DNA from 2 places in the Cobetia sp. BL01 genome. Region 1 is predicted to be linked to the other one. Evidence: predicted binding sites of a transcription regulator. Region 1 holds the regulator's gene; the other holds the start of a gene.
What was found. The regulator LexA, encoded in region 1, represses DNA repair genes until DNA is damaged. The targets are predictions, from matches to a motif close to TACTGTNTANNTANACAGTA.
Positions count from the first base shown of each region.

Region 1 (14,953 bases):
CGATTCCGCGCACGCTCAACATGGCGATGAGCGGCATTCGCGACCTGTCCATCATCGCCACGCCACCGGCGCGCCGCCTGTCGGTGAAGACCTTCGTCCAGCAGCGTAACGACGGCGTGATCAAGGAAGCCATCCTGCGTGAGCTGCTGCGCGGCGGACAGGTCTACGTGCTGCACAACGAGGTCAAGACCATCGAGGAAAGCGCGGCACGCATCGCGGAACTGGTGCCGGAGGCCATCGTCGGTGTCGCCCACGGGCAGCTGCCGGAGCGTAGCCTGGAGCGGCGCATGTCGGACTTCTACCACAAGCGCTTCAACGTGCTGGTCTGCTCGACCATCATCGAGACCGGCATCGACGTCCCGAGCGCCAACACCATCATCATCGAACGCGCCGACAAGTTCGGCCTCGCGCAGCTGCACCAGCTGCGTGGGCGCGTCGGGCGCTCGCATCACCAGGCCTACGCCTACCTGCTGACCCCGCACCCCAAGGCCATGACCCGCGATGCGGTCAAGCGTCTGGAGGCAATCAGCGAATCGCATGACCTGGGGGCAGGCTTCACCCTGGCCTCCCATGACATGGAGATCCGTGGCGCGGGCGAGCTGTTGGGTGATGAGCAGTCCGGCCAGATGGAAACCATCGGCTACTCGCTGTACATGGAGATGCTGGATCGCGCCGTGAAGGCCATCAAGGCCGGCAAGACGCCCAACATCGAATCGCCGCTGGATGAGGGCGTGGAAGTCGGACTCAATCTGCCGGCGCTGATTCCGGGTGACTACCTCCACGATGTCCAGCAGCGCCTGATGATGTACAAGCGCATCAGCAACGCCGAGAACGCCAGCGATCTCCGGGAATTGCAGGTCGAGATGATCGACCGCTTCGGCCTGTTGCCGGAGCCGGTCAAGACGCTGTTCCGCCAGACCCGGCTGCGCCAGCGCGCCCAGGCACTGGGCATCGTCAAGCTGGAAGCCGGTGCCGCACGCGGTCGCATCATCTTCGGCGCCCAGACGCCTGTCGATCCCTTGACGCTGGTGACACTCATCCAGCGCCAGCCCGATGTCTACAAGCTGGAAGGTGCCGACACACTGCGCTTCACCACCGAGATGGAAGACGCCGAGGCGCGCTTCAGCTTCTGCGAATCCCTGCTTGAGCTGCTCAACGCCAAGACCCAGGCGGCCTGACGCCCCCACTCACCTCTGTGCACGTGAAAATGCGCGGAACATGAAAACGGCCTGCATCGCTGATGCAGGCCGTTTTTCTGGCAGTCAGACCGCCTCACCTCCCAGGGACAAGCGCCTCACGCATGGCGTGCCAGCAGCGCCGCCAGCAAGCGCTGCACCTGCGGCATGCCTGCCTCGATCACCGATTCCGTTCCGGCCCTCGTCGGCTCCTCCTCCCCGACCCCGGCCGCGTGACTGATCACCAGGCACAGGCTGGCGTACTCCATCTCGAGTTCCCGGGCCAGCACGGCCTCGGGCATCCCCGTCATGCCCACCAACGTATTGCCATCGCGCGCCATCAGACGAATCTCGGCCGCGGTTTCCAGTCTCGGCCCCTGCACCACGCCCAGCACTCCGCCTGCCTGGATCACCAGTCCCGCGTCAGACGCCGCCGAATGCAGCTCCTCGCGCCAGACACGGTGATACGGCCAGGCGAATGCCACATGCTGGAACGGCTTGAAACGGCCATCGAAGAACGAGCCCTCGCGCCCCGTCGTGTAATCGATCAACTGATCCGGGACCACCAGCGTGCCCGGCGTCAGCGTCGGGTCGATACCTGACACGCAGTTGACGCCAACGACGTGAGTCGCCCCGGCCTGCTTGAGCGCCCACAGGTTGGCGCGATAATTGATTCGGTGCGGCGGCATCTTGTGGGGTTGACCATGCCGCGCCAGAAACAGGATCGACCTGCCGTCGAGCCGCCCCTGCACCACCCCGCAGGACGCCGCCCCCAAGGGAGTTTCCTGACCACCCCGCTTGAGCACCTCCAGACCCGGCCAATGGCCGAACCCGGTCCCCCCGATGACTGCCAGCATCCCCTGTCTCCTCGCCACCCATGTGCAGGAATCTCTCAAGAGCCGAACGCTTCGGCCCTGAGCGAACGCTACTCCGAGCCAACCGACAACGACAAGCACAATCGTCACGCTCTGCGCCAAGAGACGAGAAAAGGCCCCGAAAACGATACCACCCGCCGCGGTGGCCCGGGCGGGTGGTGATCACATGCAGGCGTGGCTGCGATGGTGAGACAGGACGGCAGCGCGACGAAACCGCCTCGTCTTCAGGAACGTTACAGCCCCTTGGGCGCGTAGATGCCCGGCGCGTTGCGCCAGTAGCCCTTGTAATCCATGCCGAAACCGAACAGGAAGCGGTCCTCGACATCCAGACCACAGAAGTCGGCCTTGAAGCCCGGATAGGCCTTGCGATCGTGCTTCTTGTCCACCAGCACACAGCTGGACACGCTGCGCGCACCCGCTTCACGGCAGTACTCGATGATGGCCGCCAAGGTGCCACCCTCATCGAGGATGTCATCGACGATGACCACGTCACGACCGGCCATCGGCAGTTCCGGATTGACGCGCCAGAACAGCTCGCCGCCGCGCATGGCACCGCGGTAACGCGTCGCGTGCAGATAATCGACTTCCAGCGGGAACTTGAGTCGGGTCAACAGCTGACCTGCGGTAATCAGGCCGCCATTCATCACGCAGTAGAAGATCGGCATGCGATCACCAAGGCTGCGGGTCAACTCCCCGGCCATGCGATCAAGTGCGACCTCCAGCTCTGCCTGGGGAATCAGGCAGTCGGCGTTGTCCATCACGTCTCGCATTTCGGCATGCAGGGCGCTCAGGGAGTCAGGCGTCGGAGTCAGCATCGGGAGTTTCCTGGGTATCACTGGCCTCATCTCCACGTCGGGCGGACGTGGCAGAGGATGTAGCAGCGGAGGATGAAGCAGAACGGCGGGACCCGCTCTGCGCAGCGTGTGACGGCGAGGCTTCAGCGGCCTTGCCGTCCTGTTCGTCTTGCGGTCGGCGCGAGGACGACTCGCGATCAGCATTCGTGTCGCCTTGAGGAGCAGCGCCCTCGAGGGACAGCACGTCAGCGAAGTGCAGGCGCTGCCCCGGCAGGGCCACGCGTGCATCGTGCTCACGGATGATGTCATGGATGCGCAGCAGCACATCCTGCTTGATGGCGTGATACTTCACCCAGTCGGTGGTGCGCGTGAAGACGTACACGAAGAAGTCCAGCGAGTGTTCACCGTAGCTGTTGAAGTTCACGATCTGGGTCCGCGTCTGGTCGATCTCGTCATGCCCTTCCACCATCTCGCGGACCGCGGTGATGATGTCACCGACCCGGGTGGCATCTTCGTAACGCAAGCCGATGGTCTCGAAGATGCGCCGGTTGTACATCCGTGACGGATTCTCCACCGCGATGCTGGTGAAGATGGCGTTGGGGATGTAGAGCGGACGCATGTCGAAGGTGCGGATGCGCGTCAGCCGCCAGCCGATGTCCTCGACGGTGCCCTCGATCTCGCGGTCCGGCGAGCGAATCCAGTCACCGACCTTGAACGGGCGGTCGAGATGGATCATCAGGGCACCGAAGAAGTTGGCCAGCAGATCACGCGCGGCGAAGCCCACCGCGATACCGCCGACCCCACCGAAGGCCATCACGCCGGACAGTGACACACCGAGATTCTGCAGGATGGCCAGACCCACCAGCACGATCACGACGGCACGCAGCAGTTTGCTGATCGCCGAGGCCGTGGTGGCATCCATCGCGTTGACGTTGGTGCCGGGCGGTGGCGTGGTACGCAGCGACTCGAAGCGCTTGATCATGCGAATCAACGCCCAGGCCAGCGCCAGCAGGGTGATGATCTGTCGCACCGTGCCCAGATAGGCCTCCAGGCTGCCGGGCGCGAACTGATGGGCAAGAATGTCCAGCGCGACCAGCGAGCCCATGCTGTAGAGCCACAGAGACAGCGGATGGCGCAGCCCGTGCAGCAGCGCGTCATCCCACAGGTTGCGACTCTTCTCGGCATGCACGGCCAGGCGACTGAGCAGAATGCGCTCGCTCAGATGCAGCACGATCACGGCCACCAGCACCAGGGCGAGGTTGATCCCCCAGAGTGGCAGACCGAAGGTCTGCTCCACCCAGTTGCGCAGCGGCTCGACCCAGTGATTGATCATCTCTTCGGCAGGCGCCGCCAGCTTGTCGGCAGCCGCCTCGGTGGCGGATTTCTCAGCCATGTGGAGTCCTTGGGTGACGTCTGGAGGAAAAGCCCCTCAAGGCTGGCTCATTCAGCCAAGCCCGATGGCATGGCCACCTGCTCGAGCGGCTGACTGGCCGCCAGCGCCTCGAGACGTGCATGGGTACGCCGCCAGCGAGACAGCCCCGCAAGGCCCTCGAGCGTGGGGCGGGCGCGCCCGTAGCGCAGACGCGCCTGACGCTTGCCGGCATTGCGCTGCTCATCCCCATCGAGGCTGTCGAGCACGGCACGTGCGGCGGCGGGATCATTGCACACCAGCGCCATGTCGCAGCCGGCATCCAGTGCCAGACGAGCGCGCACTTCCGGCTCGCCCTCGGCCACGGCAGCCGCCATGCCCAGGTCATCGGAGAAGATGGCGCCCTTGAAACCGAACTCCTCACGCAGCAGCCCCAGCCAGCTTGGCGAGAAGCCGGCGGGGCGCGCATCGAAGTCGGGATAGATGACATGAGCCGGCATCACGCCACCCAGGCGATCCGCCAGCGCCGCGAAGGGCTTGAGATCATGCTCGCGCAGCTCGCGGAAGGAGCGGGGGTCGATCACGCGCTCGCGGTGGGTATCCGCCGCGATGCCACCATGACCGGGATAATGCTTGCCGACTGCCGCCATGCCAGCTTCGCGCAGGCCCTCGATGAAGGCGGTCCCGACGGCAATCACGTCCTCGGGAGTCGTCCCGAAGCTGCGGTCGCCGATGATGGTGGAACCCGCGACATCGATATCCAATACCGGCGCGAAGGTGATGTCGCAGCCAATGGCAGCCATCTCCATGCCCAGCAACCAGCCGGCGTCACGGGCAAACCCGAGCCCTGACGACTGGGCATCATCACCGCAGCCGTCACAGTCACGTCCCAGGCAGCAATGTGCCAGGGCGCGCATCGGCGGCAGGCGGGTCACGCCTTCGCGCAGCCGTTGCACCCGTCCGCCTTCCTGATCGATGGCGATCAACAGATGTGGATTGACGCGGCGGATCTCACCGCACAGCGCCAGCACCTGCTCGGGAGAAGCACAGTTGCGCGCAAACAGGATGACGCCGCCGACGGCGGGGCGTGCCAGTAGTTCACGTTCGTCAGACGTGAGGGTATGCCCCTCGACGTCGAGCATTACGGAGCCCAATGGCTGTGTCATGACATCCTTCCTGTCCATGGCCTGCTGGCCGTGTCATGCGCTGCAAGGCATGGCACGCACGGCAGGGTTTCATGTCGTTACGGGGCTCGGCAGCCTGGAAGACAAGCCTCAGGACAGGCGGCCGGCGCGAGGAAAGGCGCAATTCTAGCCGACTGAGCGCGACTCGAACAGTCGCGAGCACCAGCCGCCAGGCAACGCAGCGTCAGGCGTGCAACAGCACTGGCGTTCCGGCCGGCGCATGCCGGTAAAGGCACAGCAGATCCTCATCGCGCAGACGAATGCACCCATGGGAGGCCGGGGTGCCCATCGGCTCGCTGGTCGGCGTGCCATGGAAGTAGATGTAGCGCCGCAGGCTGTCGACGCGCTGTCCCGCCGCGTTGCGGCCACGGTTGATGCCGGGCTCACGACCGCTGAGCCACAGGATACGCGTCAGGATCCAGTCGCGTTCGGGGTGCTCGGCGGCCAGTCGAGGCGTGAACACCTCTCCCGTGAAGCGCCGTCCACGATAGACGGCACCACGTGGGTTGCCCTCCCCGATCGCGGCGCGAACCACATGCCAGCCGGTCGGCGTGCAACCGCTGCCATCGAGCTCGCCGATACCGTTGAGGCCGCTGGAGATCGCACAGGCATGCACCAGCGTGTCAGGGTCAGCCGCGGGGGGCGGCGCATCACGACTGCCACTGGGCGCGTCATTGCGTATCTCGAGACGCTGGCGGGTGAGATCCACGCAGACCCAGCAAGCCATCAGCTTGCCGCCTGGGTGACCGCTTCACCATCTCCGAGCGAGGCCGGCAGCGGAGCCGCCATCGCCGCGACCACCACCGGACGCATGTGCTGGATCAGCTCGCGCACACTGGTGTGATGGCCGTATTCGGCCTCTTCGATATCGCGCAGTGCGTCCAGTCCCGAGAAGGTGAAGATCACGCTGCCGAGCATGAAGTGCAGACGCCAGAAGCGCTCGTTGTCTGGCAGGTCCGGCGTCGCAAGCTTCAGGAGCTCGGCGAAGCGGCTGAAGACCGTGCCGTAATGCTCGCGGATGTAGCGACGCATGTGGCCCTGCCCCTGGGTATAGGCAAGCCCGAGCAGGCGCATGAAGGTACGCAGGCTGTTGCGCTCGGCCGGCACCTCAAGCACCGTGCGCGCCATCACTTCCAGCAGCGTTTCCAGCGGCACCTGACGACCGGCATGCTGCTGCTCGACACTGTCGAGTGCCGCATGGAAACGCTCGCTGAAGGGGTCGAGATAGCGGGCGAACACTGCCTGGATCAATGACTTCTTTGAGCCGAAGTGATAATTGACCGCCGCCAGGTTGACCTTGGCCTTGCTGGTGATATTGCGCAGCGAGGTTTCGGCGAAGCCTCGCTCGGCGAACAGGACCTCGGCGGTATCGAGGATACGGGTAACGGTATCGGTCTGGGCCATGGGCGGATGCCTTGTCAGATGATCAGTCACGAGGGGGCACGGGAGTCCTTGTCCCCCCGGACAACGGCAAGGCCGTGGCCCGGGGGGCGACTCTTCTCATGCAGGTCAATCAAACGACATGTCGGTCTTCACGCACCGCGTGTCAGGCAGCGACTCCGAGGCGGAGGCTGCCACGAGCCGTGTCCCGAGCACAGGACAGACGCACAGGACACACAGGGCCTGTGTACCGGTAGCCGGATGCGCTCGACGAACATTCGTTTGAAACAAGATAATTCTAGCTGTCCATGCCATGACTGGCAATTGCTGGTTGTTTCAAACACTCGACAGCCAAGACCGGCAGGACGCGCATTCACGCGGGACATTCGGGGACGGGATGGTCATGGGGCGTCCCGGACACCCGCTGTCTCGCGTCAGCATGTCGATGTCGACGAAGATGCCGGCAACGTTGCTGCCAAAGCACCCACGATGCCTTGCATGACCGCCATGACTGGATACAATGACAGTTGTATGGATGCACACCCCGTGCCGTCAGCTCAGATGCCGCCCAGGCCAAAGGCAATGCCCATGACTCAGCCGCTTACTCCGCGCCAGCAGGATGTCTTCGATTTCATCATCAAGACCATCAAGTCCTCAGGCTATCCGCCAACGCGTGCCGAAATCGCCCAGGCACTGGGCTTTCGCTCACCGAATGCCGCGGAAGAGCATCTGCGTGCCCTGAAGCGCAAGGGAGCCATCGAGATGGTGCCGGGCACCTCGCGGGGCATCCGCGTGCCGTCTCTGGCCGAGGCGGAAGAGGATAGCGAGCAGGGCCTGCCGGTCATCGGGGAAGTGGCCGCTGGCAGCCCTATCCTGGCCAGCCAGCATATCGATCGTCATTGCCCACTGCCCAGTGACTACTTCTCGCCTGCCGCCGACTATCTGCTGCGCGTGCGCGGGGTCTCGATGAAGGATGTCGGCATTCTGGAAGGTGACCTGCTGGCCGTGCACCGCACGAGCAGCGTGCGTGACGGACAGATCGTGGTGGCGCGTCTGGGGGATGAAGTGACGGTGAAGCGTTTCCGTCGCGATGGCCATTACGTATGGCTGGAAGCCGAGAACGAGGACTTCGCTCCCATCAAGGTGGATCTGCGCACGGACAGCCTGGAAATCGAGGGCCTCGGCGTGGGCGTGATCCGCGATGGCGGCCTGCACTGATCTCAAGGCTTGCAGGCAGTCTGTCCTCACAGCGCTGACGCGCAGATGACGATTGTCGTCATCTGGGCATCCACGAAAAAACCCGCCGGTTGGCGGGTTTTTTCGTGGCTGGCAGACATGCGGGAAGTGCTCAGTGCACCATGCCTTCCGACTGCTCGTCTTCATCATCCTCGCCATCCCACAGGCGGGTGCGGGTGATGGCGTGATCGATCATCTCACGCGCGACCTCGAAGCGATTGTCACGCAGCAGATCGGCAGCTTCATCGGAGATGCGGATACTGAGAAGTGGCTCACCTTCACTCTCGGCGGCACGCAGGATCACTTCCCCATCTTCCATTTGCACGATTTCAAGTACGGCGGGATCGGACACGTCATTCCTCCTGCACGGCATCCTGAGGATACCGGCGTCGTTGTGATCGTCAGCTTGACGGCGGGCAGGCCCTGCGACTTGCAGTCACTGGCGACAATGCAGAAAAAAGTACGACCACAGCCAGAGCCATGGTCGTACCGGAGAATGCAGGGCTTGCCACAATGCCGCCAGTCTAGCACCCGTCATGCCAGGGCGTCACCTGAATGACAGGTGCGTGACATGCCAGCGCTTTCGGGTCAGGCAAGGCGCGACGCTACCACTCCACATTCGACTCGCGAAGGTGTGACAGCAACGCCTTCATGGCGCTGACTGCCGTGGCGAGACGCTCTGCCAGAGGCGCATTGGCCGCCGCGGCGATGATGAGACCATCGCCACGCGCCTGGCCTTCCTCACGCCGGGCAGCACCGCCCTCTTCATGCAAACGCGTGATATCGGCCACCAGCTGGCTCAACCAACTGTCCGGCTGCGCCTGCAGGCTTCGCAACTGCTCGATTTCCGCCACGGGAGTCGGCGGTGTGGCCAGCCGCTCGCGCCAGCTGCCCTCAGGCCAGCGTGCCGACGCGGCGCACTCCTCGATCAACGAGGCCAATGCCAGCTCCATCAACGCCAGCGCCCCTTCCTCACCGGCCATGCGCCGTGCGACGGCATGCTCATCACGCGTCGCGACGGCCGCCTGCTCCAGCAGCAACTCGGCCTGATACAGCAGTTGATTGGTGCGGCCACGCTGGCTCATCAGCTCTTGGCTCCCTTGCGCTTGTCCTCGACGACCCAACGGCCGTTGTCGAAGGTCGCCTTCCACCCCGTCGCCTTGCCATCCTCGTCCGTCATCACGAACTGCTCCTTGGCCTTGCGCGAGAAACGAATCTGCGTCGGGCGGCCATCGGGGTCTTTCTCCGGCGCCTTGAGGATGAAGTGATACTTCTCCGGCAGCTCGTCGGCATGCGCCTTGAGCTCGCTGACCAGCGGCGGACGCGTCTCGCGATTCTTGGGGAACTGACTGGCGGCAAGGAACAGGCCACTGGCGCCATCACGCAGCACGTAGTGATCCTCGACCTTCACGCAGGCAAGTTCCGGCATGGGGATCGGGTCCATCTTCGGCGGCGCGACCTCTCCGGACTTGAGCAGCTTGCGGGTGTTCTTGCAATCCTCGTTGGTGCAGCCGAAGTACTTGCCGAAACGCCCGGTCTTGAGCTGCATGTCGGCACCGCACTTGTCGCACTCGATGACCGGCCCATCGTAGCCCTTGATGCGGAACTGACCCTGCTCGACTTCATGTCCCACGCAGTCCGGGCTGTTGCCGCAGACGTGCAGCTTGCGCTGCTCGTCGATCAGATAGCTGTCCATGGCCGTGGCGCAGATCGGGCAACGGCGCTTGGCACGCAGTGCATCGGTCTCGGCATTCTCATCCGCGTCAGCGGCGACCGCCTCATCCCCCGGCAACAGGTCGATGGTGGTCTTGCAGCGCTCCTTGGGCGGAAGGTTGTAACCGGAGCATCCCAGGAAGACGCCGGTGGAGGCGGTACGGATCTGCATCTCGCGACCACAGGTCGGGCAGGCGATATCGGTCGGCACCGGCTGATTCGGGCGCATGCCCTCTTCTGACTGGGCGTGATCCAGCTCGGCCTTGAACTCGGCGTAGAAGGCATCCAGCAGCTCGCGCCAGTTGCGCTGACCATTGGCCACCTCATCGAGGTAGTCTTCCATGCGCGCGGTGAAGCCGAAGTCCATCAGGTCCTTGAAGGATTCACTGAGACGATCAGTGACGATGTCACCCAGCTTCTCGGCGTAGAAACGCCGATTTTCCAGCGCCACGTAACCACGATCCTGGATGGTCGAGATGATCGCCGCATAGGTCGAAGGACGGCCGATGCCGCGCTTCTCCAGCTCCTTGACCAGACTGGCTTCGGTGTAACGCGCCGTCGGCTTGGTGAAGTGCTGCTGCGGGTCCAGCTCGACCAGCTCCAGCACCTCGCCGATGGCCAGGTCCGGCAGTGACTGATCCTCTTCCTTCTTGCCCGCCGGCTTCATCACGCGGGTATAACCGTCAAACTTGAGCACCCGGCCCTTGGCGCGCAGCTCGTAGCCATCGACCTCGATGGTCAGGGTCGAGGACAGATACTCCGCCGGCACCATCTGGCAGGCGACGAACTGACGCCAGATCAGCTCATACAGACGCTCCGCGTCACGCTCCATGCCGGTGAGGTCCGTCGCGCGACGCGCCACCTCGGAGGGACGGATCGCTTCGTGAGCTTCCTGGGCGCCTTCCTTGCTGGAGTAGACGTTGGCGGCCTGCGGCAGATAGTTGTCGCCGAATTCCTCAGCGATGAAGTCCCGCGCGGTGGCCACCGCGTCCGCCGACAGATTGGTCGAGTCGGTACGCATGTAAGTGATGTAACCGGCCTCGTAGAGGCGCTGCGCCATCATCATGGTCTTCTTGACCGAGAAGCCGAGACGACTGCTGGCCGCCTGCTGCAGGGTCGAGGTGATGAAGGGGGCATTCGGCTTGGAACGGGTCGGCTTGTCTTCGCGATTGGAAATCGCGAGCCGAGCGGTACGCAGCGCCGCGATGCGATCCAGCGTTTCCTTCTCGCTGGTCGGACGGAAGGCCTTGCCATCCTGACGCGCCAGCTCGAAACGGATCGCCTCGCCGCTGGTCGCGGCAAGCTCTGCGTGCACATCCCAGAATTCTTCCGGAATGAAGGCACGGATCTCACGCTCACGCTCGACGATCAAGCGCACGGCAACCGACTGCACTCGCCCGGCCGACAGCCCACGAGCCACCTTGGCCCACAGCAGCGGCGAGACCATGAAACCGACGACACGATCCAGATAGCGACGCGCCTGCTGAGCATGCACGCGGTCCATCTTCAGATCGCCCGGCTCATCGAAGGCCGCCGTGATCGCCTTCTTGGTGATCTCGTTGAACACCACGCGCTTGTAGCGGGTATCGTCGCCACCGATGGTCTCGCGCAGGTGCCAGGCAATCGCCTCACCTTCGCGGTCCAGATCCGTCGCGAGATAGATGGTGTCGGCCTTCTCGGCCAGGCGCGTCAGCTCGGAGACGACCTTTTCCTTGCCGGGCAGGATCTCGTAATGCGCCTCCCAGCCGTTCTCCGGGTCTACCCCCATGCGACGGATGAGCTGCGTCTTGGCCTTCTTTTCCTTGTGAGCCGCCTTGGCTTCCGGCGACATCTTGCGCGTCTCGGCTGCCTGACGGGCACGCTCCTTGGGATCGGTGGCCTGCTTGCCGCTACCGCTGGTCGGCAGATCGCGGATATGCCCGACACTCGACTTCACCACGAAGTCGTTGCCGAGATACTTGTTGATGGTCTTGGCCTTGGCAGGCGACTCGACGATCACCAGTGACTTGCCCATGGTTGCTCGCATCTCCTGGCCGGCGCTGACTGCACCGGCGAATGACTCGTAGCGCTGGGTTTTATCCCAGCCTAAAAATGCGCCTACCCTACCCCAGCATTTCAGCGCTGACCAGCAATGTTGCCAGCACCACGACATGTGGGTGGTGGCAGCGGACATCACACACCACCCCGAATCTCGAGAATCGACGCCCGAGGCATGACGCGGTCATCGACCGGCACCCGGACCTGCCAGACCCGCCAGATGCATGTGTCGCCATGACGAGAGGCTAGCCATGACTATATATAAGTGGCCTTTTCACGATTCGTCACATCAGTGTGGCATTACTGACACAGGCAGTGGCAGGCCTGCGGGTCAACGTAGATGCCATCCTCACAGCCTGGGCCTCTCGGATCACGCCATGTCTGACTGGCCACCAGCCTGACGCCAGCGCTTGTGAAGACGCAAGTCATGTCGCTACCATCGCCGCCATGGCAGCCGAATCACTCGCGCGCTACCACACCAATCAACCACGACACTCGACAGGCTCCCTTTACGTCGTCAATGTAGTAAAATGACAACACAAACCGCCTGACCCCTCACGCAAGTGTTCAAGGAGTATGTTCTCATGCCGCACGCGTTCAACGGCCCGATCCGCCGCACCAAGATTGTCGCCACACTCGGTCCGGCCAGTGACAAGCCGGGCGTCCTCGACGCGATGATCCGTGCCGGAGTGGATGTGGTTCGCCTCAACTTCTCTCACGGCAGCCCCGAAGACCACCGCATGCGTGCCGAGGCCGTCCGTGCCGCCGCCGCCGCCCAAGGCCGCAGCGTCGCCGTGCTGGGTGATCTGCAGGGTCCGAAGATCCGCATCGCCCGCTTCAAGGACACCGCTGTCCAGCTTCAGGAAGGCCAACCGTTCATCCTGGACATCGGCCTGGGCCGCGATGAAGGTACCGTCGAGCGTGTCGGCTGCGACTATCAGCAGCTGGCCGATGACGTGGTCGCCGGCGACGTTCTGCTGCTTGATGACGGTCGCGTGGTGCTCGAGGTCAACGAACTCAAGGGCAACGAGATCCACACCACCGTCAAGGTGGGTGGCAAGCTGTCCAACAACAAGGGCATCAACAAGCAAGGCGGTGGCCTGTCCGCCGAGGCGCTGACCGAGAAAGACAAGGCAGACCTCAAGACCGCCATCGACATCGGCGTGGACTATCTGGCCGTCTCCTTCCCGCGCAGTGGCGCCGACATGCAGCTGGCACGTGAGCTGCTGGGCGAGGAAGGTCGTGACATCGGCCTGATCGCCAAGGTCGAGCGCGCCGAAGCCGTGGCCGACGACGCCGTGCTCGACGGCATCATCCTCGCCAGTGAAGGCGTGATGGTGGCGCGTGGCGATCTGGGCGTGGAGATCGGCGACGCACAGCTGATCGGCGTGCAGAAGCGCATGATCCGCCGTGCCCGCAGCCTCAACCGCGTGGTCATCACCGCGACCCAGATGATGGAGTCGATGATCAGCGCCCCGCTGCCGACCCGCGCCGAAGTCTTCGACGTCGCCAATGCCGTGCTCGACGGCACCGACGCCGTGATGCTGTCGGCCGAGACCGCGGCAGGCGATTTCCCGGTCGAGACCATCGAGACCATGGATCGTGTCTGCCTGGGTGCCGAGCGTGAACGTGCCGCCCAGGAATCCCAGCACCGCATCCACGAAGGCTTCAGCAAGACAGACGAGACCATCGCACTGTCTGCCATGTACGCGGCCAACCACCTGACGGGTGTCGTGGCCATCGTCTGCATGACCGAATCCGGCTACACCCCGCTGATCGCCTCGCGCATCCGCTCGGGTCTGCCGATCGTCGGTCTCGCCCAGGACCAGAAGACCCAGCGCCGCATGGCTCTCTATCGTGGCGTGGTGTCCCTGCCCTTCGATTCCAGCGAGCTGCCGGCGCAGGAGATCAACCGTCGCGCCATCGCCGAGCTGGAAGCGCGCGGCATCGCCAACCGTGGTGATCTGGTGATTCTGACCCGCGGCGATCAGATGAATGCCCACGGTGGCACCAACACCATGAAGATCGTCACTGTCGGTGGCACCATCGACTGAGCGACCGGCATCGACGGATCGACACCGGCAGCGTTATCACTGGCGGGGCTGACACCCCGCCTTCAGGAGATCAAGCGGCATGAGCGAGCAACGACCCAAGCGCCAGGCACGACGCACCCTGGCAGAACGCAAGCGGATTGCGCTGGTGGCTCACGATGGCAAGAAGGATGAGATGCTGGCCTGGGCCATGCGCTGGCGCGATGAGCTGTCACGCCACCAGCTGCTGGGCACCGGCACCACGGCCCGACGCATCAGCAAGGAGCTCGGACTTGAGGTCGAAGGCCTGATGAGCGGGCCGCTGGGCGGTGATCAGCAGATCGGTGCACGCATCGCCGAAGGCAATCTCGACCTGCTCATCTTCCTGTGGGACCCGTTCGCTCCGATGCCGCACGACCCTGACGTCAAGGCGCTGCTGCGCCTGGCGACACTGTGGAACGTGCCGGTGGCCAACAATGTCGCGAGTGCCGACTTCATGTTCCACTCATCACTGATGTCGGAGTCGGTCGAGATCGCGGTCCCCGATGCCAATGACTGGGTCAGCACCCGCGCCTGACACTGGCACATTGCCGATACACGTAAACGCCCGCCCCTCATTTGAGTGGGCGGGCGTTTACGTATGGACCCATGTCAGCGTGATCCACACCGTCATTGGCTTCATGCAGGACAGCGAATATCCGCGAAAATGTCGTAATCAAACTACATTTCGGACCTTTACCTGACTGGCTAGCTGGCTGGCTAGCTGGCTAGCTGGCTAGCTAACGGCAACATGCCCCTTCCTCCAGGCGTCTGATGCCTCACGCCTGAATCCTGAGCTGGCTGGCGATGATCGCCCCGCGTGAGGCCATGCAATAGAGCCCAATGTGATGGGCGTCTCGCTGCGGGTGGATGGCGGGCGCAGGCAATCCAAGGGCAGCCACGCTTTCCTCACTCAGATCATAGGTGGCGCAGGCAGGCTCCAGCACCACGATGTCGCTCACCTCGCCCAGCAGACCATGATTGCGTGCAGAGAGAAGCGTCAGCACCAGGTCCATCACGCAGATGTCCGTGCAGATTCCCGCCACTACCAGCGTCTTCAGTCGCTGCCGGCCAACCCAATCCTGCAGCGCATTGACACCGCTTGCCGGGTCGATCGCGCC
Region 1 is NZ_JBVBEE010000002.1:303,318-318,270, forward strand. Features, by position in the region: gene mfd (transcription-repair coupling factor) at 1-1,178, shown strand, start outside; gene ACZYGA_RS05005 (S-methyl-5'-thioinosine phosphorylase) at 1,295-2,032, opposite strand; gene ACZYGA_RS05010 (hypoxanthine-guanine phosphoribosyltransferase) at 2,284-2,865, opposite strand; gene ACZYGA_RS05015 (mechanosensitive ion channel family protein) at 2,846-4,237, opposite strand; gene nagZ (beta-N-acetylhexosaminidase) at 4,285-5,379, opposite strand; gene ACZYGA_RS05025 (L,D-transpeptidase family protein) at 5,582-6,124, opposite strand; gene ACZYGA_RS05030 (TetR/AcrR family transcriptional regulator) at 6,124-6,801, opposite strand; gene lexA (transcriptional repressor LexA) at 7,366-7,995, shown strand; gene ACZYGA_RS05040 (hypothetical protein) at 8,126-8,365, opposite strand; gene ACZYGA_RS05045 (DUF6586 family protein) at 8,619-9,098, opposite strand; gene topA (type I DNA topoisomerase) at 9,098-11,740, opposite strand; gene pyk (pyruvate kinase) at 12,348-13,817, shown strand; gene ACZYGA_RS05060 (methylglyoxal synthase) at 13,897-14,370, shown strand; gene ACZYGA_RS05065 (isochorismatase family protein) at 14,612-14,953, opposite strand, start outside.

Region 2 (14,953 bases), on a different contig from region 1:
GTCCGTCGTGATGAGCGTCTGGTCGGTGGTGACGACCAGTCGCTCGACCAGGTTGATCAGCTCACGGATGTTGCCCGGCCACTGATGCGAGGCCAGCAGTTCCAGCACCTCGGGATCGAAGTGGCGAACGCGGGCATGGCGTTGGCAGAAGTGACCCAGATAGTGGCGTAGCAGCGGGATGACCTCACCACGGCGCTCGCGAAGCGGGGGCAGCGTGATGGGGACGACGCTGAGGCGATAATAGAGGTCTTCGCGAAAGCGCCCCTCCCTCACGCGAGCGGCCAGGTCATGATGTGACGCGGTCAGCAGGCGCACGTTGGTCCGCCTGAGTTCGGTTCCCCCCACGGGCATGAAACGTTGCTCCTCGACGACCTTCAGCAGCTTGGCCTGCAGCGAGAGTGGCAGGTCGCCAATCTCGTCGAGAAACAGCGTGCCACCATTGGCCACATCCAACAGCCCCTGTTTTCCCCGGGCATTGGCACCGGTGAAGGCCCCGGGCGCATAGCCGAACAGTTCCGCCTCCAGCAGTCCTTCGGGCAGGGCGGCACAGTTGAGTTCCAGAAACACGCCGGCAGAGCGCTCGCTGTGCTCGTGAAGATAGCGGGCCAGCAATGTCTTGCCCGTGCCCGTCTCGCCCTGGATCAGGACCTTCACATCGGTGGCGGCCACGCGTTCTGCCAGCGCGAAGCAAGCGGCCGTGGCCTCGCTGGTGACGAGTTCCAGTGCCTGCTCATCGGTACCGGCGTTGACGCTGTAGGTCTCGTGCAGGGAGTGCAGCTGGCGAAGCTGCTCCTGGGCATGCTTGGCGCGCAGCAGCTCGGTGATATCACGCACGCTGGTGACGACGTGACTTAAGGCGCCATCCCGCGCGTGCATGGGCAGGCCGCTGACCAGGATCTTGCGGCCATCGTGCAGGCTCTGGACCAGAGTGACGGGCTTGCCGTCCCGGATGACCTCCAGAGAGACCGACTTGGAGATATAGCCTCTGCGCACCAGTTCCTGCATGTGCCGGCCCAGCACATCACTGCGCTTGAGCCCCGTGATGCGCTCATAGGCCTGGTTGATGGCCACGGTCACCCCGAGGGCGTCGGTGATGTAGACCCCGTCGTGCAAGGCATCCAGCACTCGCTGCACCGGAACCTCGGCCAGCAGGTTCGTGGCGGTGTCCGATGGGCCGTCCGGCCCGGCGGCGAGGGTGCGCTGATTCGACCGGGCGAGGCGTTCCTTGCGCTCGGCGGCGGATTCCACTTCCTGGCGCGTCAAGACGCCGATCACCTCGCCGCGGGTGTCGATGACCTCGACGGCCTCCAGTGACTGACGTTCCAGCAGTGCCAGCGCCGCTTCCAGCTTGAGATCCTGTTCCACGTTCTGCATTGAGGGTTCCCCTGACAGAAGCCCCCGCGCGCTCAGGCGGCGGGGGGCCATGGGGTTACGATACGTCAATGCGAGGATGTCGTGGAAACGGTTGGCGTCACGTCACTGGCGGGAGCGTCGATATCGCCCTTGCCGAGATCGCGGCTGAAGGTCTCGTCGTTTTCCCCCGAGAAAAAGCGCTTGCCGTAGATCAACAGGCACAGGGCGATCCCGATTCCGAAGGCCCAGGCGGCGCCCTTGATTACCAGAACGGCGGCGATCACGCCGGCAATGCCGAGGTCACGCTGGCTGCGGGCTTCGAGAATCCCCAGTCGTACGCTGACATAGCCCTGGATCAACAGGGTCAGTGCCAGCGCGATCCCCAGAATGGGCTGGACCAGACTGACGATGGGCAGCAACAGCAGGCCGGTATTCGTGCCCCAGCGGAAGGAGCCTGAGCCCCCGAACAGCGAGTGCATCGCCTGCTTGCCTTCCTTGTAGCGCTCGACCACGACGACCTGCATGGCGGCCCACAGCGGCCCGCACATGGTGACGTCCGGACCGAACAGGCTCATCAGCGTATTGCGGCCACCGAAGATCATGTGGGCACGGTTGGCGTCGTAGTCGATCTTCTCGTCAGGCCGTGACTCATCGGCTTCCTCGACCAGCGCCTTGGATTGCAGGACATCGCCGAACAGCACGATATAGGCGGCCAGTACGGTGGGCAGGGCGGTCAGGAACATCGACAGCGGCGGCAAGCCCACGCCAAAGACGGTGTAATGGCTGAACATGGTCACGAAGTCCGGCTGACTGAAGCCCCACTGCACGTCAGGCCAGGTGGCCTCGCCGACCAGCGGTGCGACGATGATCGCCAGCAGGATGATCGGGAAGATCCCCAGCTTGCCCAGGTTGCCCCAGAACGGATTCGAGGTCTTCAGCCTTGCGAAGTGGCGCGAGAAGATGATGTAGAACGCCAGACCCACGGCGATGCTGATGGTGATGGGATAGGTGTCGAAGCGTCCGCCTTCCTTGAAGACCACGCTGATCGCGGCCAGGCCTGCCCCCATGATGATGCCGGCCTTGATGGCCGAGGGAATCAGGTTGACCACCTTGCTGGCCAGCCCCGTTCGCCCAAGCACGATGGCCAGTATCCCGAGCATCAGCTGGAAGGCGATCAGGGCATGCACCCGCGTTTCGCCCTCGGGGAAGGTGGCCACATAGGCCATCAGCAGAGGGATGGCCGGCGTGATCCAGCCGGGAATGACCGGGTCGCCCAGCAGATGGTGAACGAGATACAGCAGCCCGTTGAGCATCACGATGGCCAGGGCGGCTTCAAACGGCATGCCCAGCAGCTCCGTCATCAGCGGGATGGCGGCGAGATCCACCGCGCACATCAGAAGTCCCTGCAGATAGTCGGGCAGCTCGAAACGGTAGTGCAGGAAGGGCAGGCGAATCTTGAAAGGCCCCAGAGCGTAGTAGGGGCTTTCCTCTCCGGGTTGGCGGGTTTTCCAGTGGCTCATGATGGCGTTCCTGTTGTTATCGTTATTCATCTTCACCTGGGGTGGAGATGGTGTTCACGAGAAGGGGCAATGCTCATGCCTGGCGGGCTTCACCAGGCAGCGCGATAGATGCACTCGATGTCGTGCTGGGTCAGTTGACGTGGATTGTTGCGCAGCAGGCGTTCCACCTTGACGGCATCTGCCGCAAGCGAAGGAATATCCTTTTCGGAAATGTCGAAATGGCGCAGGCCACTGGGGATGTCCACGTCTCGGCACAGCTGGTGCAGGCGCTCGACGACCAGCTCGGCCGCGGCCTCATCCTTGAGCGCATGATGCGCAGTATCCAGTGCCTCTGCGATATCCCGGAAGCGTTCGACGCAGGCCAGCGCATTCCAGCGCATCACATGCGGCAGCAGCAGGGCGTTGGTCACGCCATGGGGCAGGTGGTAGCGCCCGCCCAGCGGGTAGGCCAGGGCGTGGACCGCACCGACCCCCGCATTGCCGAAGGCCATGCCTGCCAGCAGACTCCCCGTGGCCATGGCTTCACGCGCCTCGAGATTGCCGGGATTGGCATAGGCCTTGGGCAATGCCTTGATGATCAGGCGCATGGCCTTGATGGCCAGCGCATCGGTGATGGGCGTGGCGAAGTTGGACAGGTAGGCCTCGATGGCATGCACCAGAGCATCGACGCCGCTGGCGGCAGTGACATGGCGGGGACAGCTGACCGTCAGCTCCGGGGCGACGATGGCGACGTCCGGCAGCAGGTAGTCATTCACGATACCTTTCTTCATGCGTGCTTCGGTGTCAGACAGAATGCCGATGTTGGTGACTTCGGAGCCGGTGCCTGCCGTGGTCGGCATCGCGATCAGCGGTGCACCACGCACACGGGCCTTGTCTTCCCCGAACAGGCTTTCCAGATCGCCGTCATGGGTGGCGTATACCGCCACGCATTTGGCGATGTCCATGGCGCTGCCGCCACCCAGCGCGATCAGGCCATCGCACTGCGCCTCGAGGTAGACGCTCATGCAGTCCTCCACGATGTGCACTTCCGGCTCGGCACTGACCTCGCTGAAGATGCGGTAATGGGTCAGCTGGCCATTGGCCTTCAGTACATCGAGCTGATCCGTGATCGGCTTGAGGGTACCCGATCCCAGCACACCGGGGTCGGTGACCACCATCGGGCAGCGCATGCCCAGGCGAAGGATTTCTTCACTGAGGCGTGATGAGGCCTGTTGGCCCGTTATCAGGCGGTGGGCGGATTTGAAGCTGGCGATGCTCATGGCGATATCCTGTCTTGGATGACATGGGGAAGGGCGCTGGTTGGCGTCTCCTGTCATGATGGATAGCAAATGGCATGCCAGTTTCTTTCTCTTTGCAAGTCGCTGAATTAAATGGGTTTTTATTGAGTTTTCGCCTAAGGTCGCTACGCCCAAGGTCGATGTTCTGATGCCAAATGGAATCACTCGCGTGGCTTGAGTGATGCGTTATGTCATCAGACGCCATGCGATGATGGCAGGTGACGGACGATCGAAAGCCGCGATTCTGCACGGGTCACTGGTCTCTTTTCCCCAATGTCATTATCGTTTGATGAAAACCGCCGAAGGATTGATGAAAATCGCCATATGCCTGATACCCCGACCGCGCTGGACATGAAGCCCTTGAGCACTGGCGCGCATCCCTACCCGCGGCCGGACTCACCACCCGTGCTGGCGCCCGGCGCCGCCGAGAATACGCTGAATGTCTGGCTGGTACCGCGATTCTCGATGTTGACGCTGTTCTGCCTGCTCGAGCCCTTGAGGGTCGCCAATCGCTTCGGGCGGGATCTGTTCGCCTGGCGGCTGTTGTCAGCGGATGGTGAGGCGGTGGTGGCCAGCAATGGGGTCCGTATCGATGTCGATGGTCGCCTCGATCAGCTGATGACGTGGGAGCCCCGGCAGGCATCGGAAGCGGTGTGTGAACAGACCTCGGTATCCATGGCCCGGATGCGCCTGATGGTGGTGTCGTCCTATGAGCCAGAAGCGAGTGTCGACAGTGAGTCGCGTGCCGTGCTGCGTTGGCTGGCGGCCCATGGTGCCTGGCTGGGGGGACTGGATACCGCCCCCTTCATTCTGGCGCGGGCCGGTGTGCTGGCGGGGCATCCGGTCGCATTGCACTGGGAAAGCGTGCCGGCCTTTCAGCAGGAGTTTCCTGAGCTGGACGTCAGCTCGGCTCCTTATGAATGGCAGGGTGAGCGTCTGACCGGCTCCGGCGGGGCGGCCAGCATCGACATGATGCTGGCCTGGATCGAGCGGCTCTATGGCCCTTCGCTGGCCGATGCCGTGGGATGTCAGATCATGCACCAGCGCACGGCCGTGAACGTGGAGAGCCCGACTCCGCGCGATTCGTCGTTGCCGCGCAGTGTCGTGCGTGCGCTGGCGGTGATGGAGGCCAATCTTGCCCAGGCCCTGCCCATTCCGGTGGTCTGCCGGCTCGCGGGGCAGTCACAGCGCCAGCTGACGCGCCTGTTCGTGGCGCAGTTCGGCGAGACACCCAAGCAATGCTATCTCGGCATGCGTCTGGATCATGCGCAGCGGGTGCTCGCCGACAGTCGGGTCAGTGTCTCCCAGGCGGCCTTTGCCACGGGATTCATCCATCTGGCGCACTTTTCTCGTGCCTATCAACAGCGTTTCGGTGAGGCACCCAGCGTGACGGCGCGTCGCGGACTGGCCGCTGAATGAACGGCCATCACGCTCGCGTGTGGCGCATGAATGACAGTTTCGTCGTCTGAGGATGCTATGGGTATGAACTGGATAACCTGGCTGGATCTGGCCGGTGTGATGATCTTCGCGCTGACAGGCGTCGTCGTGGCCTGTCGTTCGCGGATGGACCCGATCGGCATGCTGGTGCTCGGCGCCGTGACCGGTATCGGCGGCGGCACCCTGCGTGATCTGGTGCTGGGCATCAGGCCGGTGTTCTGGGTCGAGCAGCCGATCTATCTCTGGGTGATCCTGCTCACGGTGGGCGTGGCGACATTGGGCTTTCACTACATTCACCGCCTGACGCGGGTCTTTCTGCCCGTGACGGATGCCTTCGGCCTTGCGCTGTTCACCGTGCTGGGCGCTCACAAGGCCCGCACGATGGGGGTAGACGGTATCGTTGTCGTGGTGATGGGCACCATGAGTGGCGTGGCAGGCGGCATGATCCGGGATGTACTGGCGCGCCGCGTGCCGATGGTGCTGCGTCAGGAAATCTACGCCTCGGCGTCGCTGGCGGGCGGGATTCTCTATATCGCGCTACTCGAGCTCGGGATGCCGCTTGCCTGGGCGACAGGCGCGGCCATCGTGATGGTATTGATGATTCGACTTCCGGCCATCTACTGGAATCTGACGCTGCCGACCTTCGCCTGGGTCATCATCCCGCCACCGGACCTGTCAGCGAGTGGTGAACCCCGCACGTCGGGCACGCCCGCAGACAATCAGCGCGAGCAGGGTGATGCCGAATTCGCCACCACCCTGGGGGGCTCTGTGGGGCTCAGCAAGCTCGAGGCCTCGATGAAGATCGACCAGCCCCCCGAGCCGCCGATGCTGCCACGCCGTACTCCCAAGGCGCGGGTGCGCATGCTGCGCCCCGGCGAGAGTCGGCGAGGCAGGAACTGAGCACGGAAGGTCATGGCGTGATCGCTTGGAAGCGGTGCGTGATTATGGTGCAAGAAGTGCCTGACAGATGCCGATCATTGCGATTTCTGCAAAGATACGGGCCGAACAAGGGGTCATCAAGGTCTGACAAGGGCCATCGTCTTCTGGGAGAAGTTTCATCATGCGCAGTCGCTCACAAGACCTTGAATGGTTGCTGGCGGTGGTCGACAGCGGAGGGTTCAGTGCTGCCGCCAAGCAGCGGGATGTGCCCGTGGCCAAGGTGTCGCGGGCCATCCAGCGGCTGGAAAGCGAGCTTGAGACACCGCTGTTGACTCGTACCACTCGCAGCGTCGCCCTGACGGACGAGGGGCGTGCTTTCGTCGAGCGCATCAGGGAGGGGCTGCAGCAGTTGAGCGAGGCCGAAGACGTCTTGCGTCAGCAGCGTGATCAACCCAGCGGCCGTCTGCGGGTCGATGCCGCCAGTCCTTTCGTCCTGCATCAGCTGGTGCCGCTGGTGGGAGAGTTCGAACGTCGCTATCCCGGCATTTCCCTGGAGCTTTCGGCGGGTGACGACATCATCAATCTGCTGGAGCAGCGCACCGATGTCGCCATTCGCATCGGCGAGCTCGAGGATTCGACCCTGCACGCCAAGGTACTGGGGCGCTCGACCCTGCACCTGGTCGCCAGCCCCGCTTATCTGGCAAGGCATGGCACGCCGACGAGCGTCGCGGCGCTGGCGTCGCATCGCCTGCTGGGATTCCTGCCGCCCAGTCGCCTGAATCGCTGGCCACTCAAGGGTGCGCCCCGGGAGCTGGAAACGACGCCGCACCTTTCCACCTCCAGCGGTGAAGTCATGCGCCAGCTATGCCTGGCCGGCCACGGCATCGCGCTGATCTCCCGCTTCATGCTCGCCGATGACCTGGCGTCGGGCGCTCTGGTGGAAGTGCTGCCGGGGCAGGTCCAGTCGCCCAATCCGCGTGAGTTGATCCAGGCGGTGTACTACCGCAACAGCACGCTCTCGCCCCGTATCAGTGCCTTTGTCGAGTTTCTTGCGTCGCGCCTGACGTTGTAGGGAGCCGAGGGGGGCTCCCCAGTCGCTTCAGCTCCTGCCAGCGGGTGGTATAGCGTGAGCTGCGATGCGCGCAGCGCAGCTGCCAGGCGGCATCCGGGCGCGCGACGCCCAGACGCACGGTGCCACGACCCATCTTCTGATTCATCGCATCCAGTGTCGCCATCAGCTGCTGGTTGCGTTCTCGTCTGGCGATATCGGCCTCGCTGTCGAGCAACGAGAGCTGCTCTCGGGGCTGGTCGATGAGGTCCAGCAGCATCACGCCTGCCTTCATGAAGCGATAGCCGCGCAGATAGATACGCTCGAGCGCCTGATGGGCGGCGGCGAGTATCTCGCGGCTGTCGCTGGTCGGTTCGGGGAGTTCGATGATGGTGCTGGGCGAGTATTGCGGGAGATCCGGGCGGTGGCGGTTGCTCTTGCTCTTGAGGAAGACCAGCACGGCACGTGTCTGGCTGCCCTGATGGCGCAGCTTCTCGGCGCCGCGCTGGGCGTGCTGGCGAATGGCATCCTTGAGCTCATTCATGTCATCGGTCATGCGGCCGAAGGAGCGTGAGGTCATGATGCGCTGACGGGCATCATCGGGGTCGTTCATCTCGAAGCAGGGCGTGCCTTGCAACTCGCGCACGGTGCGCTCCAGCACGACGGAATAGCGCTGACCGATGGCGCGCGGGTCCGCACAGCGCAGGTCCCAGGCGGTATGCAGCCCTTGCAGTGCCAGCCGTTCGACCAGGCGATGGCCCACGCCCCAGACATCGCCCAGCGGTGTGTCTTCCAGCAGGCGCTGGGTGCCGACTTCGGCAGGTTCCAGCACGCAGACACCGCCGAATTCCGGCCGCTTCTTGGCGGTACGGTTGGCCAGCTTGGCCAGGGTACGAGTGGGGGCCACGCCGACACATACCGGGATGCCGGTGAACTTGCGCACATTGCGGTGCAGGGTACGACTCAGCGCCAGCATCGCGTTGCGGTCAAAGCCATCGAAGCGCACGAACATCTCGTCGATGGAGTAGGGTTCGACCCCCGCGCTGTATTCCTCCAGCACGTCGCGCACGCGCGCCGACATGTCGCCATACAGCTCATAGTTCGAGGAGAGCAGGTGGATGCGCCCCTCGCGTACCAGGGATTGCAGCTGGAAGGCCGGAGTCCCCATCTCGATGCCCAGCGCCTTGAGTTCCTGAGAGCGCGCGATCACGCAGCCGTCATTGTTGGACATCACCCCCACGGGGCGGCCTTCCAGGCGCGGATCAAAGACTCGCTCACAGCTGGCGTAGAAGTTGTTGCAGTCGACCAGCCCGATCATCGGCGCGCTCATACCGAGTATTCGTGGATGACGGAGCGCACCACCCCCCAGACCTGACACTCGAGATCGATGATGGCCACCGGCGGATACAGGGCATTGCCGGAGCACAGATACGGCCGCTGGCCGATCAGTTCGTAGCGCTTGACCACCACCTCGCCCTCGACCAGCGCCACCACGATATGTCCGGGGCGGGCGTCGATGGAGCGATCCACGACCAGGGTGTCATTCTCGTAGATGCCGAAGCCTTCCATGCTGTCACCTGCCACCGTCATGAAGAAGGTCGCTGCCGGACGCTTGATCAGCCGCTCGTTGAGATCCAATGTCCGGCCAGCGTAATCCTCGGCCGGTGACGGAAAGCCGGAAATTCCCGCACGCCCCGTGATGTGGGGGTATGGCAGCTCACATGGCGCAGGAGCGGGATGAGGGCGAGCCAACGTCTCGTGAGTGGCAAGGGGGGCAGATGCGGTCATGGAAAGCTCTCCTGTCATGGCTGTATTTATATACAGTATCCGTGGCAGGCAAGCGTTAGGCAACCGCTAATATGCAAAGCCGCCTCAAGCGAAAGTGGCCGCTGCGAAGCCCGGATGGCGAGGGTGTTATGCTCGGCATCGGCGAATGCCATCGGGCGCAAGGTCCGGTGTCTACGTGAAAGGCGGATTCACTGTGGAGAGCCATGAACGAACTGACCCAACGACTGCGCACCTTCCTCAAGGTGGCGGAGCATCAGAGCTTCAATGCGGCAGCGCGTGAGCTGGAGATCGCCAGTTCCACGGCGACGCGTCACGTCAATCATCTGGAGCGACAGCTGGGCGAGCCGTTGCTGGTGCGCACCACGCGCCATGTGCGGCTTTCGCCTGCCGGTGAGCGAGCCGTGATCCGTTTCCGTGCCATCCTGGGCGAGGTGGCTCAATTGACGGATGAGCTCGAGACGCTGAGTGAGCGAGTCGCGGGGCCGCTGCGCATCTCGGTGCCGTGGCGATATTCGCGCCTCTATCTGGCACCGCTGGTGAGTGAATTCATGCAGTGCTACCCCGAGGTGGCGCTGGATATCGTCAGCAGTGATCAGCGTGTGGATCTGATCGAGGAGCAGTTCGATGTCGCCATCCGCATCGGCCATCTGGAAGACTCGAGTCTGATCGCACGGCACATCAGTGACCAGCGTTTCGTGCTGGCCGCGGCGCCGTCCTATCTCAGTGCCCAGCCGCCCATTCGTCAGCCCGAGGACCTGGAACGGCACCGCCTGCTGACCTTCAGCTATACCACCGCCAATCATCACTGGCGGCTGGTGCAGGGTGAGCGGGAGCACCGCATCTCGGCGCGAGCACGCGCGCTGCGTACCAACAACGCCGACATTCTGACCCAGGCAGCCCTCGAGGGAGCTGGTGTCGTGGTGCAACCGCTCTGGGCCATCCGTGAAGAACTGGCCCAGGGGCGCCTTGTGGCGGTGCTGGAGGACCATCAGGTCACGTCGTCGGATTTCGACACTGGCATCCATGTCGTCTTCGCGCGCGAGAATCAGCACAACCCGCGCGTGCGTGCCTGGGTCGACTTCCTGCTCGCCCGCCGCGAGCAGCTGGCCGGTCGCTAGCAGGTTCTCGGCAGGTGGTGATCAGTAGAGAATATCGCTGCGGATGATGTACTTGGCACCATCGCGGATCGGCTCGCCTGCGTGCACGCAGTGCTGCGGGTGCGAGCCATGCGGGAAGCACAGCACACCACCCTTGGGCGTTGCGACCGAGACTGTCTGGATGTCGTCCCGTGACTGGGCAGGCCTTTCGGGGTCGCGACGGCTGACCAGAAACTCGGTGCGCCCGCCGGTATAGCCATCGCTCAGGAAGATGAGGAAAGTGTACTGGCTCATCAGGCCCGGATAGGCGTCCTGGACGATCTCGCCATTGATGACGCGACTGCCCGGCCAGGCACCATCGGTATGCGGCTTGAAGAAGTCGCCGGCCTCGTAGCGATAGACACGAAAGCGCGCATTGATGCCTTTTGCGCCTTCGCCCTGGATCTGCTCGGTCACCAGTGGCGCCGAGCGCGCCCAGATGACCTGATCGATGGCGTCACTGACGACCCAATTGACGTTGTGGTTGTGGCGTACCGAACGCGGCAGGGAGACGGGCGCATCCTCCTCGAAGCCCATTGCCTCCAGGGCGGCGACGAAGTTGTCGGCCTCGGCAGGCGTCAGCACATTGAGCAGCTGGAAGGCGCCCGGGACACCCTCGACCTCTTGACGGACCACCTCTGGTGTCGCCTCGGTCTCGAAGAGGTCAGACACGTCACCGTTGTCCGTCCAGATGGGCAGGGGCGTGGGAGAGAAACCGCGCTCGTGACTGACGGCGTAGAAGGACAGGCTCATGGCAAGACTCCTGAATGGCATGATCACGAATGTTGCCCGAGAGGCTAGTGCACTGCCAAAGACAGAAAAAGGCACCTGACGGCAATTGGCCATTGCACGAATGGCAATGATCAATGTCCGCCTGTCAGGTTGAGGCCGACGATCGACAGCACGATGAGGCCGATGCAGGCCATGCGGCGAAACGAGAAGTGTTCGCGCCAGAACAGCACGCCGATGATGGCGCTGACCACGGTACCGATGCCGGAGAATACGGCATAGGCGATGCCCAGGCTGATGGTGTCCATGGCCAGATACAGCAGGCTCAAGGAGGCGCTGAAGCCCAGCGCGACCAGCAGCACACCCCGTCGGCGGCGGTGGTTGGCGTATTGATTGAAACCGGTGACGCCGACGACTTCACAACAGCCGGCGGCGATCAGATAGACCCAATCCATGTCATCCCCCCTGCTCAGTCACTGACGGTGGTCTGTGGTGTGGCACTCGCGCGAGTCCGCTTATCGGCAGGCGCGCCGGGGGCCGTCTTGAGCACGATGATGCCGATCAGCATCAGCACCACGAAGCCCAGCGTGGACCACTGGAACTCGAGCTCGAAGAACAGCAGGTCAGTCACCACCGTCCCCAGCGTGCCCAGGCCGACGAAGATGGCGTAGGTGGTGCTGGCGGGCAGTGTCCTGGCGATCTGGGTGACCAGACTCAGGCTGATGATGACCAGCAGCACCGTCAGTGCCCATTCCAGTGGAGTGTCGGCGACCTTCAGGCCCGTGGCCCAGCCGATTTCGCATAGGGTCGAGATCAGGAAATAGAGCGTGATGCGCATGGTGATCGGGCGTCCTTGTGGGGTGTCGGGAAAATGAGGCGTTCAATCGCCAGCGAAAGACATGCGTTGCATGAATGCGAGTCTATATGAGGTTTTGTTGATGTTTCTGGCCATGAAAAGGCGGAGGGAGCCCCTCCGCCTGGTGCCTGGCAAGTCGTCCGCGCAGCTCCTTCTCACAAGAGCGTCAGGTGACCAGAAAGCGTCAGGAGGCCAGCGGCGTGGTCGTCGCCTGAGCAGCTGACTCCTCGTCGGATGGCGCCTCGGCCTCGGCCTCGGCCGGCTGGGCCAGATAGGCTTCCAGCGAGTCATCCATCGCCTCAAGCCACGGCGTGTGATGTCTGGGCGCCTGGGTGCCGGTCATCAAGGAGCGATAGCCGTGATCGCGGAAGGTCATGATGTTCTCGTGCTTGTGATGCTCCCACTCGAGGAAGGTGCGATTCACGCCATCGATATCGAAGCTCGGGTAGTCGGTCTCGCTGATCAGCGATTTCACGTAGTCACCCTGGAAGATGATCATCGCCGCGTCGCTATCCAGCGTTTCCTCACGCTCGCGCCATGCCTGGCTATCGGCTTGCATCGCCGCTTTCGCCGGCAGTGTCTGGGTGCCGAGAATCGCATCGCGCACCCACCAGGCCTGGGCATCGAACATGTTGAAGGTGTACCACTGGTCCTGCATGCCGAGATAGAACAGGCGCGGATTCTCTTCCCACACCACGCCCTTGTAGAGCCCCAGCGGCCACATGCGGTTGGCAGTCTTGAGGCGCAGCGACTCCTCGAGGAACGGGAAGTGATGCAGATAGCCGGTGCACAGGATGATGGCATCGACTCGCTTATGGCTGCCGTCACTGAAATAGGCGGTATCGCGATCGACCTTCACCAGCAGCGGCTTCTCTTCCCAGTTGTCCGGCCATTTGAAGCCCATCGGGGCGGTGCGATAGCTGGTGGTGATGCTGCGCGCACCGTATTTGTAGCACTGCGAGCCGATGTCCTCCGCGGAATAGCTGCTGCCGAGCAAAAGCAGATCCTTGCCCTTGAATTCCAGTGCATCGCGGAAATCATGGGCATGCAGAATGCGGCCATTGAAGGTCGAGAATCCGGGGAATTCCGGCACATTGGGTGTCGAGAAATGTCCGGAGGCCACGATGACGTGATCGAATTCTTCGCTGGTCACCAGATCGAGCGCCTGATCATGCACGCTGACCGTGAATTGCTGGGTAGTCTCATCGAAGGTGACCTGGCGCACCGGGCAGCCGAAGCGGATGTACTTGCGCACGCCAGCCTTCTCGACACGCCCCTTGATGTAGTCGAACAGCACGGCGCGCGGCGGGTAGGAGGCGATAGGGCGCCCGAAATGTTCTTCAAAGGAGTAGTCGGCGAACTCGAGACACTCCTTGGGACCATTCGACCACAGGTAGCGATACATGCTGCCGTGGACCGGCTCGCCGTGGGCATTCAGGCCGGTGCGCCAGCTGTAATTCCACAGACCACCCCAGTCATCCTGCTTCTCGTAACAGACAATCTCGGGGATCTCGATGCCCTTGTCGGCTGCGGATTGAAAGGCGCGCAATTGAGCCAGTCCACTGGGGCCTGCGCCGATGATCGCGATACGTTGGGTCATGGATACCATCCTGTTCTTGTTGTGTCTTGATGCGTTACCTGAGGTTTCGTGACGTGATGACGTCGAGAAACACTGACAACGAAACAGGCTAGCGAGATGTGACCTGGCTGCACATTGCTCGGAAAGGGTAGCCATAAAGGAGTATGCGATGCCGGTGCCATACCCACCGGATCATGCGGAATCCCCTGCCAGGTCCGAGGTGTCGACGGCGAAGATGATGCCTTCCACGGCCAGCGGCGTGCCGTCAGGTGAATAGATGCCATGGCCCTTTTCCTGTACCCGGCGCACGTCGCCATCGTGGTGACGAATGCGGTAGGCAAGGGTGAAGGGCGTGTGTGCCTGAAGGGCGGCCTGTACCTGGTCCCACACGCGGTCGGCATCCTCGGGGTGGATCATGTCGCCGTAGGTGAGGGAGGGATGATCGAGCAGGTCGCGCGGGCTGAGTCCGGTGATGGCCAGGCAGCCGTCACTGATGTACTCCATCGACCAGTGGCGGTTGTTGCGCGCGCGATAGACCATCGCGGGCAGGCCCTTGATCAGGCGCGTCAGGCTGCGCAGGTTGGCGGCGTCGATCTGCTCCTGCTGCACGCGCTCGCTGATGTCATGCAGAGTGAGCGTGGCGGGCCAGGGCGAGGCCAGCGAAAGTGACTGGCTACGGACTTCACACCAGCGATAGTGGTGGTCCGGCCCCAGAATGCGCAATCGCCAGCAGTCAGGCCGCTCACGGCGTGACACGTGCCGGGCCAGCACGTCCCAGCGGGCGTGATCTGCGGGGTGCAGTGCTTCCCGCAGGCGTTGAGGGGGCGCGACCAGCTCCGTGGTCTGCCCCCGGGAGATGGCTTTAGTGATGTCCCGCTGACTTTCCGGCAGTTGTCCGCTCAGGGCCTGCCAGCCACGCGAGGCATAGAGCAGCGTGCTGTCAGCATCCACCACGACCACGGCATCACTCAGGCTGTTGAGAATTCTCTCGGCGCTCAAGGCAGGAGATGACGACGGGGTCTCGGAGGCCCACTGTTCGAGAAAGCGCATCATCTCAGGCTCTCCTTTTCGGCCCGTGTCATGGCCTCTTTGGCGCTTGTCGCGTCCTCGGCGGGCGCTCGGCTGGCATCACTCGCTGGCGTCAGCGGGTGGGCGTATACCCAGGCGGCCAGCTCCAGTCGCGAATGCAGATCCAGCTTGCGCAGCAGATTCTTGACGTAGACCTTCACCGTGCTGTCACTGATGCCCAGCTCGCGCGCGATCAGCTTGTTGCTGAGGCCGCGCCCGATCCATTTGAGGGTATCGCGCTCACGCTCGGTCAGGCCGCGATGCCAGTCCGCCGTATCGGCCT
Region 2 is NZ_JBVBEE010000012.1:49,828-64,780, reverse strand. Features, by position in the region: gene ACZYGA_RS16065 (sigma-54 interaction domain-containing protein) at 1-1,374, opposite strand, end outside; gene ACZYGA_RS16060 (hypothetical protein) at 1,440-2,873, opposite strand; gene ACZYGA_RS16055 (iron-containing alcohol dehydrogenase) at 2,963-4,132, opposite strand; gene ACZYGA_RS16050 (GlxA family transcriptional regulator) at 4,475-5,569, shown strand; gene ACZYGA_RS16045 (trimeric intracellular cation channel family protein) at 5,633-6,487, shown strand; gene ACZYGA_RS16040 (LysR substrate-binding domain-containing protein) at 6,648-7,538, shown strand; gene ACZYGA_RS16035 (Y-family DNA polymerase) at 7,495-8,832, opposite strand; gene ACZYGA_RS16030 (LexA family protein) at 8,841-9,302, opposite strand; gene ACZYGA_RS16025 (LysR family transcriptional regulator) at 9,506-10,420, shown strand; gene ACZYGA_RS16020 (2OG-Fe(II) oxygenase family protein) at 10,442-11,191, opposite strand; gene ACZYGA_RS16015 (DMT family transporter) at 11,302-11,622, opposite strand; gene ACZYGA_RS16010 (DMT family transporter) at 11,637-12,005, opposite strand; gene ACZYGA_RS16005 (NAD(P)-binding domain-containing protein) at 12,208-13,623, opposite strand; gene ACZYGA_RS16000 (PAS domain-containing protein) at 13,795-14,655, opposite strand; gene ACZYGA_RS15995 (response regulator) at 14,652-14,953, opposite strand, start outside.
Region 2: a site for LexA is predicted at 9,321-9,340, ahead of ACZYGA_RS16030 (LexA family protein). Genes of this name have one in related genera too.